2 regions of the Variovorax endophyticus genome follow, and region 2 is predicted to be linked to the other one. Evidence: riboswitches for the same ligand, from Rfam matches in the RefSeq annotation. Region 2 holds a riboswitch; the other holds the start of a gene.

Region 1 (10,196 bases), on a different contig from region 2:
CGCTACTGGCATCCGATCGGGCTGGCCGCCGATGCCAGCGACACGCCGCGCCAGGTGCGCGTGCTCGGCGAGGACCTGATCCTGTTCCGCGACAAGACCGGCCGGCCCGGCCTGGTGCACTGGCGCTGCGCCCACCGCGGCGCCTCGCTCTACTACGGCCGCGTGGAGGAAGGCGGCATCCGCTGCTGCTACCACGGCTGGATGTTCGACGTGCAGGGCCACTGCGTCGACCAGCCCTGCGAGCCCGAGAACGGCGCGCGCACGCGCGGACGCGTGCGCCAGCCCTGGTACCCGGTCGAGGAGCGCTACGGCCTGGTCTGGGCCTACCTCGGCCCGGCCGAGAAGAAGCCGGTGCTGCCGCGCTACGACTGCCTGGAGGTGCTCGACGAGGGCGAGACGCTCGAGGCCGACGACAACAGCATCGGCGGCGGCGGGCCGCGGATCATTCCCTGCAACTGGCTGCAGCACTACGAGAACGTGGCCGACCCCTTCCACGTGCCGGTGCTGCACGGCAGCTTCAGCGGCACCCAATTCGTGGCGCTGATGGGCCAGATGCCCGAGGTGAACTTCGAGAGCACCGAGACCGGCGTGATGATCACCTCGATCCGCCGGCTCGAGGACGGCCGCGTGTTCCGCCGCGTGGCCGGGCCGGTGCTGCCGACCCTGCGCGTGGTGCCGAACCCGCGCGTGGCGGCCTATGGCCGGGTCGAGTCGATCGGCTGGGTGCTGCCGATCGACGACCACAGCTTCCGCATCTACACCGTGGGCCGGGTGAAGCAGCCCGGCGATCTCGCGCGGGTGCGCTCGCGCCTCAACGGCAAGCTGTGGGAGGAGCTCAGCGAGGAGGAGCACCGCCGCTTTCCCGGCGACTACGAAGCACAGGTGAGCCAGGGCGCGATCACCGCGCATTCGGAGGAGCACCTGGCGAGTTCCGACCGCGGCATCGTGATGCTGCGCCGGCTGCTGCAGCGCCAGCTCGACGCGCTGCGCGAGGGCCGCGACCCGGCCGGCGTGAGCTTCGACGCCGACGCGCCGCCGGTGCGCTTCGAGGCCGGCAACTTCCTGCAGGGCGAATGAGCGCGGCCGTCGAACGCATCGCGGTGCGCGTCGCGCGCAAGACGATCGAGGCCGAGGGCATCGCGGGCTTCCGGCTCGAGGCGGCCGGCGGCGGCGCGCTGCCGCCCTTCGAGGCCGGCGCGCACATCGAGGTGCTGCTGCCCGGCGGCCTGGTGCGGCCCTACTCGCTGTGCAACCCGCCCGCGCGGGCGCCCGGCCACTACGAGATCGGCGTGCTGCGCGAGGCGGCATCGCGCGGCGGCTCGCGCGCGCTGCACGAGGCGGTGGCCGAAGGCACGCTGCTGCAGGTCGGCGCGCCGCGTAATCTGTTCGCGCTCGATGAAGGGTCCGATCACAGCCTGCTGCTGGCCGGCGGCATCGGCATCACGCCGCTGCTCGCGATGGCGCACCGGCTCGCGGCGCTCGGCCGCGATTTCGCGCTGCACTGCTGCAGCCGCAGCGCGGCGCGCGCGGCCTACCGCGAGCGGCTGCGGGCGGCGGCCTTCGCCGACCGGGTGTTCTTCCACGACGACGACGGCCCGCCCGCGCAGCGCATCGACCTGGCCGCCACCATCGGCGCACCGGCGCCTGGGCGCCAGCTCTACGTCTGCGGGCCGAAGGGCTTCATCGAAGCGGTGCGCGCCACGGCCCGCGCGCGCGGCTGGCCCGAGGGGCGCGTGCATTTCGAATGCTTCGCGGGCACGCTGCCGCCCGTCGAAGAGGCCGGCAGCTTCGAGGTGCAGCTGCGCAGCAGCGGCCGCGTGGTGCGCGTGCCGGCCGCGCTCAGCGTGGTGGACGCGCTCGCGGCCGAGGGCATCGAGATCCCGGTGTCCTGCGCCCAGGGCGTCTGCGGCACCTGCCTCACGCGCGTGCTCGAGGGCGAGGTCGCGCACCACGACCTGTTTCGCACGCCCGCCGAGCAGGCGGCCAACGACCAGTTCCTGCCCTGCTGCTCGCGCGCGCGCTCGCCACGGCTGGTGCTCGATCTCTAGGGTGCCTCTTTCTCCTCGAGCAGTTCGTGGAGCACCATGCGCGTCTGCCGGCCGCGCAGCGCCACCTGCTCCTCGATGCGGCGCGTGGGCAGCCGCCCCGCGAGCCCCGCATGGGTGGTGTCGGACATCAGCGTGCGCGTGCCCAGCTCCTTGTTGCTGCCCTCGATGCGGCTCGCGGCGTTGATCACGTCGCCGAGCGCGGTGTAGGAGAGCCGGTCGCTGGACCCGAGCACGCCGGCGATCACCACCCCGGTATGCATGCCGATGCGCGTGTGGAAGGGCTGCAGCCCCTCGGCCCGCCAGCGGCGATTGAGCTCGGCCATCTCGGCATGCAGCTCGAGCGCCGCGAGGCAGGCGCGGTACTCCGCATCGGGCAATTCGAGCGGCGCGCCCCACAGCACCATGATGCCGTCGCCCATGTACTTGTCGACCACGCCGCCATGGCGCGCGAACACGCGCTGCGCGAGGTTGAAGTACTCGGTGAGCTGGCGCACCAGCAGGTCGGCCGGCAGCGATTCGGCGATGCTCGTGAAGCCCTCGACGTCGGTGAACATCGCCGTGATGCGGCGCGGCGAACCACCGGGCGCCAGCGCGTGGCCCTCGGCCACGAGCTGGCGGATCAGGTGCACCGGCACGAACTTGCTGAAGGCCCGCAGGCTGCGCGCGGAATCGTCGAGCGCCTGGTTCAGGTGCTGGATCTCGAGCACGCGGCTTGGCTGCTGCGGCAGGTCGTCGAGCTCGAGCCGGCCGATGCGGCGCGCGGTCTGCGACAGGTTCTCGATCGGCGCGGTCACCAGCTTCGACAGCCGCAGCGAGATGAAGAGCGCGAAGGCCAGGAAGGCCAGGGTCAGCAGCAGGCCCCAGCGCACCAGGCGCTCGAGGCCGGCGAGCAGCTCGGCCTCGGGCTCCCAGCTGATCAGTTCCCAGCCCGTGGGGCCGATGCGCGAGGACTCGACCCGGTAGCGCTCGCCCGCATGGGTGACCACGAAGCTCTCGTCCTCGACGTTCTCCGAGATGCCGTGCGCCAGCATGTGGGCATGCACCGCGCCGAGCACGCCGCCCTCGGGCAGGCGCAGTTCGCGCACCGGATCGGGATGGTCGCTGCGCGCCAGCACATGGTGGTCGTCGCTCAGCAGCACGCTCTGGCCCGGGCCGCGGCTGCCGAACTGGCGCACCAGCGTCGACAGGTGGCCCAGCGACAGGTGGCCGACCACCACCAGCGACTGCAGGTGCCGCCCTTCCCCGTCGAGCCGCTCGGCCGGCTGGGCGTAGCTCACGCCGAGCTCCTCGCCGTCGTCGAAACGGAACGGCGGCGTCCACACCGGCGCCTTCCGTGCCAGCGCCTCGCGGTACCAGGCGCGCTCGGTGGCGTCGTGGTCGCTGCGGAAGGATTCGATGCGCGTGGTCGCGAAGCGCTGGCGCGGATCGCCGCCCTCGATGTCGACCGAGCGCTTGTATGCCCAGGTCTCGGTGCTGAAGGCCGGATCGCGCACCACCTGGCGGATCGCCGACACCGGGTAGCGCTCGGCCATCAGCAGATGACCGTCGTCGCTGGCCACGCCGAGGCTGTCGAGCTCGGTCGCTTCCTCGAGCAGGGTCCACAGCATCTCGGCACTGCGCTCGCCGTCCTCGCCCAGCGGATGCAGGCTCGGCGAATCGCCGACGGCATGCACCACCGCCTGGGTCTTGGCGAGGAAGGCCAGCACGTTGTCCTCGACGCGGTCATGGCTCACCTTGTGCGCCGACTCGCCGACGCGCGACACCAGCCGCTGCGCGCCCCAGTAGCCGAGCGCCACCAGCAGCAGCGACTGGACCAGCGCGACGGCGCAGACGATGGTGCCGACGTCGACCCGGAAGCGCCTCATGCGCGTGGCGGCCGAGGCTTTGGCGGCGGAATCCGTGGAGCCCGGGGGCGGCGTTGCTTCTGTCATGCATTCCCTTTCGGCGCGTTCGGAGCGCCTGCATTTGTTGTGGCGCGGATTGTCTTCGGCCGCGCGCATAGCCCCCACGGCCCGGCGGGACTAAAATGGCGCTTCGCTAGGGGTGTTGGGTCGGCTTGCCGACCCGGCTGAGAAAGTCCCTTTGAACCTGATTGAGGTAATCCTCGCGCAGGGAAGCTGGTCCGGCGGCCTGTCACGTTCTCTCGCGTGCCAGCCGCGCCGCTGGAGCCTCGCCCACCTGCCAAACCTTTTGCCCGGAGCAAAACGGATGGCACACGACGACACATCGAATCCTCTCGCCAACGAGGCGCTGACGCCGCTGCCGGCGTCGCAGCGCGTCTTCCGCTGGCACGACCATGCCTCGCTCTGGTTCAGCCTGGGCGTGGGCCTGCTGGTGATGCAGATCGGCGCCTACCTGGTGCCGGCGGTGGGCACGCGCGACGCGGCGATCGCGATCGCGCTGGGTTCCTGCCTCGGCGCCGCGCTGCTGGCCTGGACCGCGCGCCTGGGCTGCGAGAGCGGCCTGGCCAGCGCGGGCCTGATGCATGCCACCTACGGCAGCGCCTTCGCGCGGCTGCCGGTGCTGCTCAACATCGTGCAGCTGGTGGGCTGGACCACCTTCGAGCTGGTGATCATGCGCGAGGGCACGCAGGCCATCGGCCAGTCGGTGGCCGGGCCGTGGCTGGGCAGCGCCTGGGGCGGCGTGGCGGCCACGCTGCTGTGGGGCGCGGTGCTGCTGGCGCTGCTCGCGGGCTCGATGGTGAAGCTGGTGCGGCGCTTCGTGAGCCGCTTCGGGCTGCCACTGGTGGTGCTGTCGCTGCTGTGGCTCAGCTGGCAGTTCGCAACCCAGTTGCATGCCAAGGGCTTCGACGCCTTCTGGTCGCGCCCGGGCGACGGCAGCATGGGCATGTTCGGCGCCCTCGACCTCGTGATCGCGATGCCGGTGTCGTGGCTGCCACTGGTGGCCGACTATGCGCGGCACGGCAAGCGCAGCGCGGGCGGGCTGGGCAGTGCCTTCAGCGGCACCTGGATCGGCTATGCGCTGGCCAACATCTGGTGCTATGCGCTGGGCGTGATGGTGGTCAGCGTGGCCGAGCCCGGCACCAGCCTGGTCACGGCGCTGCTGCTGGCGCAGGGCGGGCTGGTGGCGCTGGGCCTGATCCTGATCGACGAGCTCGACAACGCCTATGGCGACGTCTATTCGGGCTCGGTCTCCACCCACAGCCTGCTGCCGCGCTGGAGCGTGAAGCGCTGGGGCCTGCTGCTGGCCGTGCTGTGCATCGCGCTCGCGCTGGTGCTGCCGATGCACACGCTCGAGCCCTTCCTGCTGCTGCTGAGCTCGGTGTTCGTGCCGCTCTACGGCGTGATCCTCGGGCGGCTGGGCGGCGGCCGCGCGGTGGCGCCGGCCGGCGCGCGCCCCAAGGTCGACCTGGCGGCGGCGCTGATCTGGATCGCGGGCATCGCGGCCTACCACGCGCTCGCGAAATGGGCGCCGCAGTTCGGCTCGGCGCTGCCGACGCTGGCGCTGACCTTCGTGCTGGCCTGGCTCAGCCGGCCGAAGCCCGCAGCGGCAGGCGCTGCGTCGGCACTGGCGCAAAGCCGTGGTTGAGCGGGCCATGACCGGCGCCGACCTGCACATCGACAGCGGCCGCCATCGCGCCGAGGATGTAGGCGCGCGCGCGCTCCACCGCCTCGGGCAGCGCCGCGCCCAGTGCCAGGTGCGCGGCGATGGCCGACGACAGCGTGCAGCCGGTGCCGTGCAGGTTGCGGCTCTCGATGCGGCGCGAGGCCAGGCGCGTGCGCTCGCCACTGGATTGCAGCAGCACGTCGACCACCTCGCTGCCCGGCAGGTGGCCGCCCTTGAGCAGCACGGCGCGCGCGCCGAGCGCCAGCAGCTCGTCGGCCGCGCCGTCGAGCGCGCCGATGCCGTCGATCGCATGGCCGATCAGCAGGGCCGCCTCGTCGAGGTTGGGCGTGATCACCGCGGCGCGCGGGAACAGTTCGCGCACCAGCACCTGCACCGTCTCGGCCGCGATCAGGCGGTCGCCGCTGGTGGCGACCATCACGGGGTCGAGCACCACGTTCGGCAGGCGGTAGTGGTCGATGGCCCATGCCACGACCTCGACCACCTCGGGCGCATGCAGCATGCCGAGCTTGACCGCGTCGACGCCGATGTCCTCGACCACGGCCTGGATCTGCGCCTTGAGGAAGGCCGGCGGCACGCCGTGGATGCCTGTAACGCCAAGCGTGTTCTGCGCGGTGAGCGCGGTGATGGCCGTCATGCCGTAGCAGCCGAGGGCCGCGAAGGTCTTGAGATCGGCCTGGATGCCGGCACCGCCGCCGCTGTCGGAGCCGGCGATCGAGAGCACGCGCGCATAGCGCTGGGTGGGTCCTTGGGTCATGCCGAAAATTATCGACGCGATTCGAAGGTGCAAGGAGCATGGCGATGAAGCTGCCCTTCCGATCGGTGGCGATCCTCGGCGCGGGCCTCATGGGCCGGCTGATGGCCGTGACGCTCGCGCGGGCCGGCTGCCGCGTCGACCTCCACGAGGCCGGCAGTGCCGAGGCCGAAGGCGCGGCGGCGCGCGTGGCCGCGGCCATGCTCGCGCCGCTGGCCGAGTCGGCGGTGGCGCCGGTGCCGCTGGTGCGCATGGGCCACCATGCGCTGTCGCGCTGGCCCGAGCTGCTCGCGCCGCTGGCGCGGCCGGTGTTCTTCCAGCGCGAAGGCACGCTGGTGCTGTGGCACCGGCAGGATGCGAACGAGGCCGCGCGGCTCGCGCGCGTGCTGGCCCACACCGGCACGCAGGTGCCCGAGTTGGCGCCGATGCGCACGCTCGATGGCGCGGGCATCGAGGCGCTCGAGCCCTCGCTGGGCCGGCGTTTCGCCAGCGGCCTGTTCCTGCCCGGCGAAGGCCAGCTCGACAATCGCGCGCTGCTGGCCGCGCTGCTCGCGACGCTGCAGGCCGACGACAAGGTTACGCTGCACTGGCAATCGCCGCGCGCGCCCGAGGACTTCGCGCCCGGCTCGCCGGGCCAGCCCGACTGGCTGATCGACTGCCGTGGCCTCGGCGCCCGGCCGCAATGGAACGCGCTGCGCGGCGTGCGCGGCGAGGTGATCCGCGTGCATGCGCCCGACGTGACGCTGGCGCGGCCCACGCGGCTCGTGCATCCACGCTATCCGCTCTACATCGCGCCCAAGCCCGAAGGCCTGTTCGTGATCGGCGCGACCGAGATCGAATCGGACGACATGTCGCCCGCGAGCGTGCGCTCCACGCTCGAGCTGCTCAGTGCCGCCTACGCAGTGCACAGCGGCTTCGCCGAGGCGCGCATCGTCGAGATCGCGACGCAGTGCCGCCCCACCCTGCCCGACAACCTGCCCGCGCTGCGTCAGCCGCGGCCGCGCGTGCTGCAGATCAACGGCCTGTACCGCCACGGTTTCATGATCGCGCCCGCGCTGCTCGACGCCGCGATGGAGTGGCTCGCGCAGGGCCGCTCGCCGCTCGCGCAAGGCTTCGGCCTGGAGACCCCATGACGACGATGAACATCCTGATCAACGACAAGCCCTTCGCGCTGCCCGAGCACGCCACGCTGACCGACGCACTCGCCGCGCTGAATGCCACGCTGCCCTTCGCGGTGGCCGTGAACCGCGAGTTCGTGCCGCGCTCGGCCTATGCCACGCGCGCGCTGCGGCCCGACGACCGCGTCGAAGTGATCCGCCCCGTGACGGGCGGCTGAACGCATTGATGGAGACAAGACCGATGACCACGACCCCGAACGATCCGCTGGTGCTCTACGGCGAGACCTTCCACAGCCGCCTGCTGCTGGGCACCGCGCGCTACCCCTCGCCCGACCTGCTCGAGGCCGCCGTGAAGCGCGCGAAGCCCGCGATGCTCACGGCCTCGCTGCGGCGCCAGACCGCGAACCAGGGCTCGGGCAACAGCGAGCTCGGCAACGGCTTCTGGGAACTGCTGCGCCGGCTCGAGGTGCCGGTGCTGCCCAACACCGCGGGCTGCCACAGCGTGCAGGAAGTGGTCGCCACCGCGCAGATGGCGCGCGAGCTGTTCGACACGCCGTGGATCAAGCTCGAGCTGATCGGCGACGACTACACGCTGCAGCCCGACACGCTGAACCTGGTCGATGCCGCCTCGCAGCTGATCCGCGACGGCTTCAAGGTGCTGCCCTACTGCACGGAGGACCTGGTGCTGTGCCAGCGGCTGGTCGACGTCGGCTGCCAGGCCGTGATGCCCTGGGCCGCGCCGATCGGCACCGGCCGCGGGCCGGTCAACCCCTATGCGCTGCAGGTGCTGCGCGACCGGCTCGAGGTGCCGATGCTGGTCGACGCCGGACTGGGCCTGCCCTCGCATGCCTGCCAGGTGATGGAGTGGGGCTTCGACGGCGTGCTGCTGAACACCGCCGTCGCGCTCGCGCAGGACCCGGTCGCGATGGCCGGTGCCTTCGCCGATGCGGTGCAGGCCGGCCGGGCCGCGCGCCGTGCCGGCGCCATGGCCGCGCAGGATGCGGCGCAGGCGAGCACGCCGGTGCTGGGCACGCCGTTCTGGCATCACGCGGGATGAGCGACACCATGAACGACAGCCTTCACCTGGACCGCGCGCGCGTCGCGCAGGAGATCGTCGCGGCGCATGGCCTGCGCTTCGGCGCCGCCACCTCGGCCCCCGCGGCCGCGATCGCCTACAGCGCCGACGACGCCATCTACCGCGGCGCGCGACAGGCCTGCGGCGCGCTCGGCTTCATCGACATCGACGCCGAATGCATCGCACGCGCCTGGCGCGCGCAGAGCGAGCGCCTCGGCGGCTTCGATGCGCAGCGCTGGCCCGACGCGCCCGCCGATTTCGGCCTGCGCGAATTTCCGCCGGCGGCGCGCGACAATGCCTTCGCGCCCTGCCCCGAGCAGCTCGGCCTCTATGCCGTGCTGCCCGATGCCGCCTGGGTCGGCCGCATGGCGCGCGCGGGCGTGCCGACGGTGCAGCTGCGCTTCAAGTCCGAGGACGCGGCGGCCGTGGCGCGCGAAGTTCACGCGGCCGTGGCGGCCGTGCAAGGTACCGACGCGCTGCTGTTCATCAACGACCACTGGCGCGTGGCGATCGAGGCGCGCGCCTACGGCGTGCACCTGGGCCAGGAAGACCTCGATGCGCTCGCGCCCGAGGAGCTGCAACGGATCCGCGCCGCCGGCCTGCGCCTGGGCGTCAGCACGCACGGCTATGCCGAGATGGTGCGCGCCGACGCGGTCGGCCCCAGCTACATCGCGATGGGTGCGGTCTACCCGACCACGCTCAAGAAGATGGCGACCGCGCCGCAAGGCGTGGCGCGTCTCGCGGCCTACGCGCGCTTGCTGCGCGGCTATCCGCAGGTGGGCATCGGCGGCATCGACGCGCTGCGCCTGCCCGAGGTGCTCGCCACCGGCGTCGGCTCCGTCGCCGTGGTGCGCGCGCTGGTCGCCGCCGAGGACCCCGAGGGCACGGCCGCGCAATGGATGGCAGCGATCGACGCCCACCGCACCGCATCGGCTGCGAAGCCCTGAACACCGACCGAATGACGCATCCTTCTCTTCTTCTTTCCCGCACCCCCGTCGCCTGCGCGATGGCCGCGCTGCTCGCTGCTCACGGTGCCTTCGCCCAGGCACAGGACACCACCGCGCTGCCGGCCGTGACCGTGAACCCCGCCACGCTCGCGCCGCCGGCCGAGATCAGCGGCTTCGGCGACGTGCCACTGCGCGAGCTGCCGCTGTCGGCCACCGTGATCGACAGCAACCAGCTGCGCGCGAGCGGTGCGCGCCGCCTCGCGGACCTCACGCAGTTCGATGCCTCGGTAACCGATGCCTACAACTCGGCCGGCTACTGGGACTACCTCACGGTGCGCGGCTTCGTGCTCGACAACCGCTTCAACTACCGGCGCGAGGGCCTGCCGATCAGCGCCGAGACCTCGATCCCGCTCGACAACAAGGAGCGCGTCGAGATCCTGCGCGGCACCAGCGGCATCCAGGCCGGCACCAGCGCGCCGGGCGGGCTCGTCAACTACGTGGTCAAGCGGCCGACCGAGCACGACCTGCGCGCGGTGCGCATCGAGACCACCAGCCGCGGCAGCCTGCTCGGCGCTGTCGACCTCGGCGGGCGCTTCGGCGCGCAGCGCGAGTTCGGCTACCGGATCAACGTCGCGGCCGAGAACCTCAAGCCGCTGGTGCACGACCTCG
Region 2 (10,196 bases):
GCTCGAGCAGGCGGTGATCGAATACGGCAATGCGATCAAGGACATGGTGGCCGCCAACATCTTCCCGGGCGACATGCTGTGGAAGAACTTCGGCGTCACGCGCGGCGGCAAGGTCGTGTTCTACGACTACGACGAGATCGAATACATCACCGACTGCCAGTTCCGCAAGGTGCCCGCGCCGCGCAACGAGGAAGAGGAGATGAGCGGCGAGGTCTGGTATTCGGTCGGCCCGAAGGACGTGTTCCCCGAGACCTTCGAGCCCTTCCTGCTGGGCAACAAGGACGTGCGCGAAGCCTTCATGGCGCACCACGCCGACCTGCTCGACGCTGCTTTCTGGCAACACCACAAGGAACGCATCCAGGCCGGCCAGATGCTGGACGTGTTCCCGTACGAAGAGTCGCAACGCTTCCGCGACGAGGAGCAGGCGGCGCATTCCTGACGGGCCTTCGCATCCGCGGACCCGCATTCTTTTTCCAGCATCAAGGAGCACTCACATGTCCGAATCCATCGTCATCGTCGGCGCCGCCCGCACCCCCATGGGCAGCTTCCAGGGCGACTTCTCCTCCCTCGCGGCGCACGACCTCGGCGGCGCCGCGATCAAGGCCGCCGTCGAGCGTGCCGGCATCGCGCCCGACAGCGTGGGCGAGGTGCTGTTCGGCAACTGCCTGATGGCGGGCCAGGGCCAGGCGCCCGCGCGCCAGGCGGCCTACAAGGGCGGCCTGCCTGACAGCGCCGGCGCGGTCACGCTCAGCAAGATGTGCGGCTCGGCCATGAAGGCCGCGATGCTCGCGCACGACCTGCTGCTGGCCGGCACGCACGACGTGATGGTGGCGGGCGGCATGGAGAGCATGACCAACGCGCCCTACCTGATGCTCAAGGGCCGCGGCGGCTACCGCATGGGCCACGACCGCATCTTCGACCACATGATGCTCGACGGCCTCGAGGACGCCTACCAGCCGGGCCGCTCGATGGGCACCTTCGGCGAGGACTGCGCGGCCAAGTACAAGTTCACGCGCGAGCAGCAGGACGCCTTCGCCATCGCCAGCGTCGAGCGCGCCAAGAAGGCCACCGACACCGGCCTGTTCAAGGACGAGATCGTGCCGGTCACGGTCAAGGGCCGCGGCGGCGACACGCTGATCGCCATCGACGAAGGCCCGGGCAAGGTCAAGCTCGACAAGATCCCGACGCTCAAGCCGGCGTTCAAGAAGGAGAACGGCACCATCACCGCCGCCTCGAGCTCGTCGATCAACGACGGCGCCGCCGCGCTGGTCATGATGACCGAGTCGCATGCGAAGAAGATCGGCGCGAAGCCGATCGCGCGCATCGTCGGGCATGCCACGCACGCGCAGCAGCCCGAGTGGTTCTCGACCGCGCCGGTGGGCGCCGTGGCCAAGCTGTTCAAGAAGACCGGCTGGGCCGTCAAGGACGTGGACCTGTGGGAAGTCAACGAGGCCTTCGCGGTGGTGCCGATGGCGCTGATGCACGAGCTCGACGTGTCGCACGACCGCGTCAACATCCACGGCGGCGCCTGCGCGCTGGGCCATCCGATCGGCGCCAGCGGCGCGCGCATCATGGTCACGCTGATCCACGCGCTCAAGGCGCAGGGCAGGAAGCGCGGCGTGGCCACGCTGTGCATCGGCGGCGGCGAAGGCACCGCCGTGGCGCTCGAGCTGCTGTAAAAAGCACGGCGCCGCGTCCACCGGCCTGCATGGCCGGCGGACTTTCATTGTTTCAGAGAACGAATCGCAGAAAAGCAGGAGGTCCCATGCGTCCCTTTCATTCACGCAACGTCATCGCCGCCATGCTCGCGGGCGCCCTGCTCGCGCCGGCCGCCTGGGCGCAGAAGCGCGACAACGTGCTGTTCCAGGCCGCCACCGACGAGCAGCCCGCCGTCATCAAGACGCTCGAGAAGCTGGTCAACATCGAGACCGGCACCGGCGACGCCGAGGGCATCGCCGCGGCGGGCAACTTCCTCGAGGCCGAACTGAAGAACCTGGGCTTCACCGTCACGCGCAGCAAGTCGGCCGGCCTGGTGGTGGGCGACAACATCGTCGGTAAGCTCAAGGGCCGCGGCGGCAAGAACCTGCTGCTGATGTCGCACATGGACACCGTCTACCTCAAGGGCACGCTCGCCAAGGCGCCGTTCCGCATCGAGGGCGACAAGGCCTACGGCCCCGGCATCGCCGACGACAAGGGCGGCAATGCCGTGATCCTGCACACGCTCAAGCTGCTCAAGGACTACGGCGTGCGCGACTACGGCACCATCACCGTGCTGTTCAACACCGACGAGGAGAAGGGCTCCTTCGGCTCGCGCGACCTGATCCAGGAAGAGGCCAAGCTGGCCGACTACGTGCTCTCGTTCGAGCCCACCGGCGCCGGCGACGAGAAGCTCTCGCTCGGCACCTCGGGCATCGCCTACGTGCAGGTCAACATCACGGGCAAGGCCTCGCACGCGGGCGCCGCGCCCGACCTCGGCGTGAACGCGCTGGTCGAGGCCTCCGACCTGGTGCTGCGCACCATGAGCATCGACGACAAGTCGAAGAACCTGCGCTTCAACTGGACCATCGCCAAGGCCGGCAACGTCTCGAACATCATCCCGGCCAGCGCCACGCTCAACGCCGACGTGCGCTATGCGCGCAACGAGGACTTCGATGCCGCGATGAAGACGCTCGAGGAGCGCGCGCAGCAGAAGAAGCTGCCCGATGCCGACGTGAAGGTGATCGTCACGCGCGGCCGCCCGGCCTTCAATGCCGGCGAGGGCGGCAGGAAGCTGGTCGACAAGGCGGTGGGCTACTACAAGGAAGCCGGCGGCACGCTGGGCGTGGAAGAACGCACCGGCGGCGGCACCGACGCGGCCTACGCGGCGCTGTCGGGCAAGCCCGTGATCGAGAGCCTGGGCCTGCCGGGCTTCGGCTACCACAGCGACAAGGCCGAGTACGTGGACATCAGCGCGATCCCGCGCCGCCTGTACATGGCCGCCCGCCTGATCATGGACCTGGGTTCCGGCAAGTAACGACGACGAGAACGACACGAGGAGACACGCCATGCTGCTGAGCACCGACCAGGAAGCCATCCGCGACGCCGTGCGCGACTTCGCGCAGGCCGAACTCTGGCCCCACGCGCCGAAGTGGGACCGCGAACACAGCTTCCCGAAGGAAGTGCACCAGGGCCTCGCGGCGCTCGGTGCCTACGGCATCTGCGTGCCCGAGGAGCACGGCGGCGCCGGCCTCGACTACCTCACGCTCGCGCTGGTGCTCGAGGAGATCGCGGCCGGCGACGGCGGCACCAGCACCGCGATCAGCGTGACCAACTGCCCCGTCAACGCGATCCTGATGCGCTACGGCAATGCGCGGCAGAAGAAGCAGTGGCTCGAGCCGCTCGCGCAGGGGCGGATGCTCGGCGCCTTCTGCCTGACCGAGCCGCAGGCCGGCAGCGATGCCTCGAGCCTGCGCACCACCGCGCGCAAGGACGCCGACGGCTATGTGATCGACGGCGTGAAGCAGTTCATCACCAGCGGCAAGAACGGCCAGGTGGCGATCGTGATCGCGGTCACCGACAAGGCCGCGGGCAAGCGCGGCATGAGCGCCTTCATCGTACCGACCGACGCGCCGGGCTACCAGGTGGCGCGGCTCGAGGACAAGCTCGGCCAGCACAGCAGCGACACCGCGCAGATCAACTTCGACGGCTGCCGCATCCCGGCGGAGAACCTGATCGGCGCCGAGGGCGAGGGCTACAAGATCGCGCTCGGCGCGCTCGAGGGCGGCCGCATCGGCATCGCGGCGCAGAGCGTGGGCATGGCGCGCAGCGCCTTCGACGTGGCCGTGGCCTATGCCAAGGAGCGCCAGGCCTTCGGCGGGTCCATCTTCGACCAGCAGGCCGTGGGCTTCCGGCTCGCCGACTGCGCCACGCAGCTCGAGGCCGCGCGCCAGCTGATCTGGCATGCCGCGAGCCTGCGCGATGCCGGCCGCCCCTGCCTCAAAGAGGCCGCGATGGCCAAGCTGTTCGCGAGCGAGATGGCCGAGCGCGTGTGCAGCGCCGCGATCCAGACCCTGGGCGGCTACGGCTACGTGAACGACTTCCCGCTCGAGCGCATCTACCGCGACGTGCGCGTGTGCCAGATCTACGAAGGCACCTCGGACATCCAGAAGCTGCTGATCCAGCGGGCGCTGTGAGCCGGCCGCGCTGATGCGCCGCCCCGGATGGCGCGCCTTCGCGGCGCTCGCGCTGGCCGCGCTCGGCCTCTGGAGCGTCGCGATCGAGCCGCGCTGGGTCGCGGCGCGCACCGAGACGCTGGACAGCGCCGCCTGGGGCGCGCAGCCGCGGCTGCGCATCGCGGTCGCGAGCGACTGGCACCTGACCGAACGCAGCCTCTGGCGCGTGACCGACGTGGAGCGCGCGCGCCGCATCGTCGACGCCATCAATGCCGCGCAGCCCGACCTGGTGCTGCTGCCCGGCGACTTCCTGGCCGGCCACGGCGGCGACGAGCCGCTGCCGATCGAGACCATGGCCGAGGTGCTCGGGCGGCTGAAGGCGCCGCTGGGCGTGTACGCGGTGCTCGGCAACCACGACTGGTGGCACGACGGCGCGCGCATCACGCACGCACTGTCGGCGCAGGGCATCGTGATGCTCGAGAACGATGCCGTGTCGCTGCCCGGGCGCGAGCTCTGGGTGGTGGGCATCGGCGACCACTCCACCGGTCATTCGCGGCCCGATCGCGCCTTGTCGCGCGTGCCGGCCGGCGCTCCCACGCTGGTGCTGATGCACGACCCCGCGAGCCTGGCCGGGATGCCGCGCCTCGCCGCGCCCGCGCCGGTGCTCACCGTGGCCGGCCACACCCATGGCGGCCAGGTCTGGGTGCCGGGCTATGGCGCGCCGATCGTGCCCGGCGCGGCGCCGCGCACCTGGGCCTATGGCTGGATCGAGAACCACGGCCGGCGCATGTACGTGACCAGCGGCCTGGGCGTGAGCATCCTGCCGGTGCGCCTCAACATGCGGCCCGAGTGGGTGCTGTTCGAGTAGGAACCACCGATCGCGCACCCGCGCCTTGTCATCGGTTTCGACGACAGACAGCCGCCGCGCGGCGGCGCACGATGGCGGCCTTCCGTTCGTTCATCGAGGCCGCCGCCATGACCCGTTCTTCTTCCGCCCCCTTGCGCCGCCCGGCGCGTCTTGCAGCGTGTGCGCTCGCCGTGCTCGCCATGGGTGCCCAGGCCCAGCAGCCGGCCGCGCCCGACATCGCCACCCTGACCGCCAGCGACGCGGTGCGCGAGCTCTGCGCCGGCCGGCTGACCAGCGAGCAGCTGGTCACGGCCTACGTCGCGCAGGCCAGGGCGAAGGCCAATCTCAACGCCTTCATCACGCTCGACGAACAGGGCGCGCTCGCGGCTGCGCGCGCCGCCGATGCCGCGCGCAAGCCGGGCGCGGCCTGCAAGCCGCTCGATGGCCTGCCGGTGGCGATCAAGGACAACATCCAGGTGCGCGGCCTGCCCGCCAGCGCCGGCACGCCCGCGCTCAAGGGCTTCGTGCCGGCAGCCGACGCGCCGGTGGTCGCGAAGCTGCGCGCGGCCGGCGCCATCGTGTTGGGCAAGACCCACATGCACGAGCTGGCCTTCGGCGTCACCGGCTACAACCCGGCCTTCCCCTCGGGCCCCGAGGTCGGCGTGCGCAATGCCTACGACCCGCGCCGCATCGCGGGCGGCTCCTCCTCGGGCAATGGCGCGGCGCTGGGCGCGCGCATGGTGTCGGCCGCGCTGGGCACCGACACCGGCGGCTCGGTGCGCATTCCCTGTGCCTTCAACGGCTGCGCGTCGCTTCGGCCCTCGATGGGGCGCTATCCGCAGCAGGGCATCGCGCCGATCTCGCACACGCGCGACACCGCCGGCCCGATGGCGCTGTCGGTGGCCGACCTGGTGCTGCTCGACCGCGCGATCGCGGGCGGCGCGGCGGTGCGTCCCGCCAACCTGAAGCGCGTGCGGCTCGGCGTGGTGCCGGCCTTCTTCGCGAACCTCGATGCCGACACCCGCGCCGCCACCGATGCCGCGCTCGCGAAGCTGCGCGCGGCCGGCGTCACGCTGGTCGAGCTCGAGATGCCGAAGCTCGGCGAGCTCAACGGCGCGGTGGGCTTCCCGGTCGCGCTCTACGAGGCGAACGACGACATGGCGGCCTACCTCGCGAAGTACGACACCGGCATCGACCTGAAGCAGCTCGCCGCGGGCATCGCCAGCCCCGACGTCAAGGGCACCTTCGACGGCCTGGTGCTGCCGCGCAAGCTGCCGGCCGCGAACGGCACGGTCGACGCCAGGCCGGCCTACGACAACGCGATGCGCGTGGCGCGCCCGGCGCTGCAGAAGCTCTACCGCGACACCTTCACGAAGCACCGGCTCGACGCGCTGGTGTTCCCGACCGTGCCGCAGGTGGCGCTGCTGGCCGCGCCCGAGGCCAGCAGCCCCGAGAACTTCAGCGCGCTGATCCAGAACACCGACCCCGGCAGCAACGCGGGCATTCCGGGCCTGCAGCTGCCCTCGGCGCTGGGCGCGACCAGCGGTTTGCCGATCGGGCTCGAGCTCGACGGCCCCGCGGGCAGCGACCGCCGCCTGCTGGCGCTGGGCCTGGCGATCGAGCCCTTGCTGGGGCGGCTGCCGGCGGCGAAGTGATTCAGTCGCGCGGCAGCACGCCCGCGAGCGCCGAACGGCGCTCGATGCCGAGCTTGTCGAAGATGCGCCGCAGGTAGGTGCGCACCGTGGGCACGCCCACCGCCATGCGGCGCGCGATGTCCTTGTCGGTGAGGCCCTCGCGCACGGCGCGCGCCACCTGCTGCTCGCGCGCGCTGAGGCTGGCCCAGGGCGAGGCGGCCGCGCTTCCCGCGCCGCCCGTGCGCTGCTGCGCGCGCCGCAGCGCGCCCGCGAACGCGGGCTCGATCAGGTCGAGCATCAGCGTCTCGCGCGCGCCAAAATCGCCGCGCTCCTTGCGGCGCCAGATGCGCAGGTCGCCGAGCGCGCGCTCGCCGTCGAAGGCATGAAGGTTCAGGCCCCAATGCAGCCCGTCGCGCGCGAGGAAGTCGTTGAAGAAGGGCGTGCGCATCAGTTCGCGCTGCGGCATCACCTCGGTCACGCGCGTGGCGCGGCGGCGCGACTGCAGCACGAAGGTGATGGGGTCGTGGTGCTGGTGCCACTGCGCATAGGTGTCGAGGTTGGCCGGCGCCATGTTGATCGCCACGCGCGAGCCGAAGCCGCCGCGCTCGGCGTCCCAGACGAAGGAGGCGAACTGGTCGGCCCGCAGCAGGCCGAGCAGCGCATGGCCGAGGCGCTCGCGAATCTCGCGCTCGCCGCCCTCGTCGTCGCGCGCGAGCAGCGTGAACACGCCGCGCAGGGCCTGCTGTTCGGAAGCGCTCAGGTACATGGCCGTTGTTCCTCGATGGTGTGCGTTGTCTTCCCGTGGTCAACCCCGGTCTCCGGGGCGCCACGTTAGCGGGTAGCAAGCGGCACGCCAAGGGTGGATGCCCGCGGCCCCAGGGCTTGCCCTCTGGAGGGCCCGGCCCGCGCGGTGTTCCAATAGGGGCCTCCATGCCCAGCGTTCCCGATCCCTCCACCGCACCCTGCCCCTGCGGCCGCACCGACCGCCGCGACAAGCCCATCGCCTACGCGATGTGCTGCGGCCGCTACCTCGACGACTTCGAGCACACCCCCGCCCCCGATGCCGAATCGCTGATGCGTTCGCGCTATACGGCCTTCGTGCGCGAGCGTGCCGAGTACCTGCTCGGCACCTGGCACGCGAGCACGCGGCCGGCCTCGCTCGACTTCGAGCCCGGCGTGCGCTGGCTCGGGCTCGACGTGCGCGGCCGCTCGATGAGCGATGCCGACCATGCCGAGGTCGAGTTCGTCGCGCGCCAGCGCGGCGCCTCGGGCACGGCCTCGCGGCTGCACGAGCGCAGCCGCTTCGTGCGCGAGTCCGACGCCGCGGGCCTGTCGCGCTGGTATTACGTCGACGGCGACCTGCAAGCCCGGGCCTGATACCCCGCATTGACGCGGGCGGTTGACGGCGAACGCCGGCGCTCGCACAATCGGCCCCGCTCCGGGGTGCACGCATGTGGCGTGCTGAGATGGCAAAGCTGCCGACCCGCGAACTTGATCCGGGTCATACCGGCGTAAGAAGAGCTGCACTCCCTGGCTTCGGTCCGTCGTCCCTCCCCACCCGGGATGGCGCCCACAGCCCACCGAGCGATTGCGGAGCACCCTTTCCATCCACAAGGAGTGCCCCGCATGAATGCCCCCGACAAGTTCACCTCCCTGCTCTCGCTCACGCGCGAGCCCTTCCCCGCGTCGCACAAGTGCGTCATCCCCGGCAGCCGGCCCGACCTGTTCGTGCCGGTGCGCGACGTGAAGCTCACCAACGGCGAGACCGTGTCGCTCTACGACACCTCGGGTCCCTACACCGACCCGAAGGTCGAGATCGACGTGCGCCGCGGCCTGCCCGACGTGCGCGGTGCCTGGATCGCCGAGCGCGGCGACACCGAGAGCTACGAGGGGCGCGTGCACCATGCGCTCGACGACGGCGCCAAGAACGAGGACCGCGATGCCCAGCGCCTGGCTGAGCTGCGCGCCGGCGCCTCGGCGCTGCAGCGCACGCCGCGCCGCGCGAAGTCGGGCGCCAACGTCACGCAGATGCACTACGCGCGCCGCGGCATCGTCACGCCCGAGATGGAGTACGTGGCGCTGCGCGAGAACGGCAAGCGCGAGTGGATGGCCGAGTACCTCGCCAACGAGGAGCGCGCCAGGCGCGTGGCCGGCAACCCGATGGGCGCGAGCATCCCGCGCATCATCACGCCCGAGTTCGTGCGCGACGAGGTGGCGCGCGGCCGCGCGATCATTCCCGCCAACATCAACCACCCCGAGGTGGAGCCGATGGCGATCGGGCGCAACTTCAAGGTGAAGATCAACGCCAACATCGGCAACTCGGCCGTCACCTCGAGCATCGAGGAGGAAGTGGAGAAGCTGGTGTGGGCGATCCGCTGGGGCGCCGACAACGTGATGGACCTGTCGACCGGCAAGAACATCCACACCACGCGCGACTGGATCGTGCGCAACAGCCCGGTGCCCATCGGCACCGTGCCGATCTACCAGGCGCTCGAGAAGGTGGGCGGCGTGGCCGAGGACCTGACCTGGGAGATCTACCGCGACACGCTGATCGAGCAGGCCGAGCAGGGCGTCGACTACTTCACCATCCACGCCGGGCTGCGGCTGCCGTTCATCCACCTGACGGCCGACCGCATGACCGGCATCGTCTCGCGCGGCGGCTCGATCATGGCGAAGTGGTGCATCGCGCACCACAAGGAGAGCTTCCTCTACACGCACTTCGAGGACATCTGCGACATCATGAAGGCCTACGACGTGAGCTTCTCGCTCGGCGACGGCCTGCGCCCCGGCAGCGGCGCCGATGCCAACGACGAGGCGCAGTTCGCCGAGCTGCGCACCCTCGGCGAGCTCACGCAGATCGCCTGGAAGCACGACGTGCAGACCATGATCGAAGGCCCGGGCCATGTGCCGATGCACATGATCCAGTCGAACATGGACGAGCAGCTCAAGCACTGCCACGAGGCGCCGTTCTACACGCTGGGCCCGCTGACGATCGACATCGCGCCGGGCTACGACCACATCGCGAGCGCGATCGGCGCGGCGATGATCGGCTGGGCCGGCACGGCGATGCTGTGCTACGTGACGCCGAAGGAGCACCTGGGGCTGCCCGACCGCGACGACGTGAAGCAGGGGATCATTGCCTACAAGATCGCGGCGCATGCGGCGGACGTGGCGAAGGGACACCCGGGAGCGCGCTCGCGCGACGATGCGCTGAGCAAGGCGCGCTTCGAGTTCCGCTGGCAGGACCAGTTCAACCTGGGGCTCGACCCGGATACGGCGCGCGAATTCCACGACGAGACGCTGCCGAAGGATTCGAGCAAGGTGGCGCACTTCTGTTCGATGTGCGGGCCGAAGTTCTGCTCGATGAAGATCACGCAGGAGGTGCGTGAGTACGCCGCGGCCAAGGGGGTGGCGGAGGCACTGGCTGTGGAGAAGGGGATGGAGGAGAAGTCGAAGGAGTTCGTGGCGGGTGGGGGGGAGATGTACATCCCTATTCGGGCTGTTTGACTTCTTTGAGGTTGTCGGCCGGGTCTCGCCCCGGCGGGCGAGTCACTTTCTTTTGTC

What was found. Region 2 has a riboswitch for thiamine pyrophosphate ahead of thiC (phosphomethylpyrimidine synthase ThiC). Riboswitches for the same ligand answer to the same signal wherever they lie in the genome.
Region 1: linked by a shared signal. The riboswitch ahead of KV106_RS27190 (purine-cytosine permease family protein) and the one ahead of thiC (phosphomethylpyrimidine synthase ThiC) in region 2 are both predicted to bind thiamine pyrophosphate.

The regions. Positions count from the first base shown of each region.
Region 1 covers NZ_JAHUTH010000024.1:11,205-21,400, forward strand. Annotated here, with positions in the region: gene KV106_RS27175 (aromatic ring-hydroxylating dioxygenase subunit alpha) at 1-1,077, shown strand, start outside; gene KV106_RS27180 (PDR/VanB family oxidoreductase) at 1,074-2,048, shown strand; gene KV106_RS27185 (adenylate/guanylate cyclase domain-containing protein) at 2,045-3,913, opposite strand; TPP riboswitch at 4,078-4,180, shown strand; gene KV106_RS27190 (purine-cytosine permease family protein) at 4,257-5,597, shown strand; gene thiD (bifunctional hydroxymethylpyrimidine kinase/phosphomethylpyrimidine kinase) at 5,536-6,390, opposite strand; gene KV106_RS27200 (FAD-dependent oxidoreductase) at 6,435-7,520, shown strand; gene thiS (sulfur carrier protein ThiS) at 7,517-7,723, shown strand; gene KV106_RS27210 (thiazole synthase) at 7,747-8,562, shown strand; gene thiE (thiamine phosphate synthase) at 8,571-9,527, shown strand; gene KV106_RS27220 (TonB-dependent siderophore receptor) at 9,539-10,196, shown strand, end outside.
Region 2 covers NZ_JAHUTH010000048.1:55-10,250, reverse strand. Annotated here, with positions in the region: gene aceK (bifunctional isocitrate dehydrogenase kinase/phosphatase) at 1-439, shown strand, start outside; gene KV106_RS37725 (acetyl-CoA C-acyltransferase) at 495-1,679, shown strand; gene KV106_RS37720 (glutamate carboxypeptidase) at 1,766-3,013, shown strand; gene KV106_RS37715 (acyl-CoA dehydrogenase family protein) at 3,045-4,172, shown strand; gene KV106_RS37710 (metallophosphoesterase) at 4,186-5,019, shown strand; gene iaaH (indoleacetamide hydrolase) at 5,199-6,653, shown strand; gene KV106_RS37700 (helix-turn-helix transcriptional regulator) at 6,655-7,398, opposite strand; gene KV106_RS37695 (YchJ family protein) at 7,563-8,009, shown strand; TPP riboswitch at 8,062-8,167, shown strand; gene thiC (phosphomethylpyrimidine synthase ThiC) at 8,259-10,139, shown strand.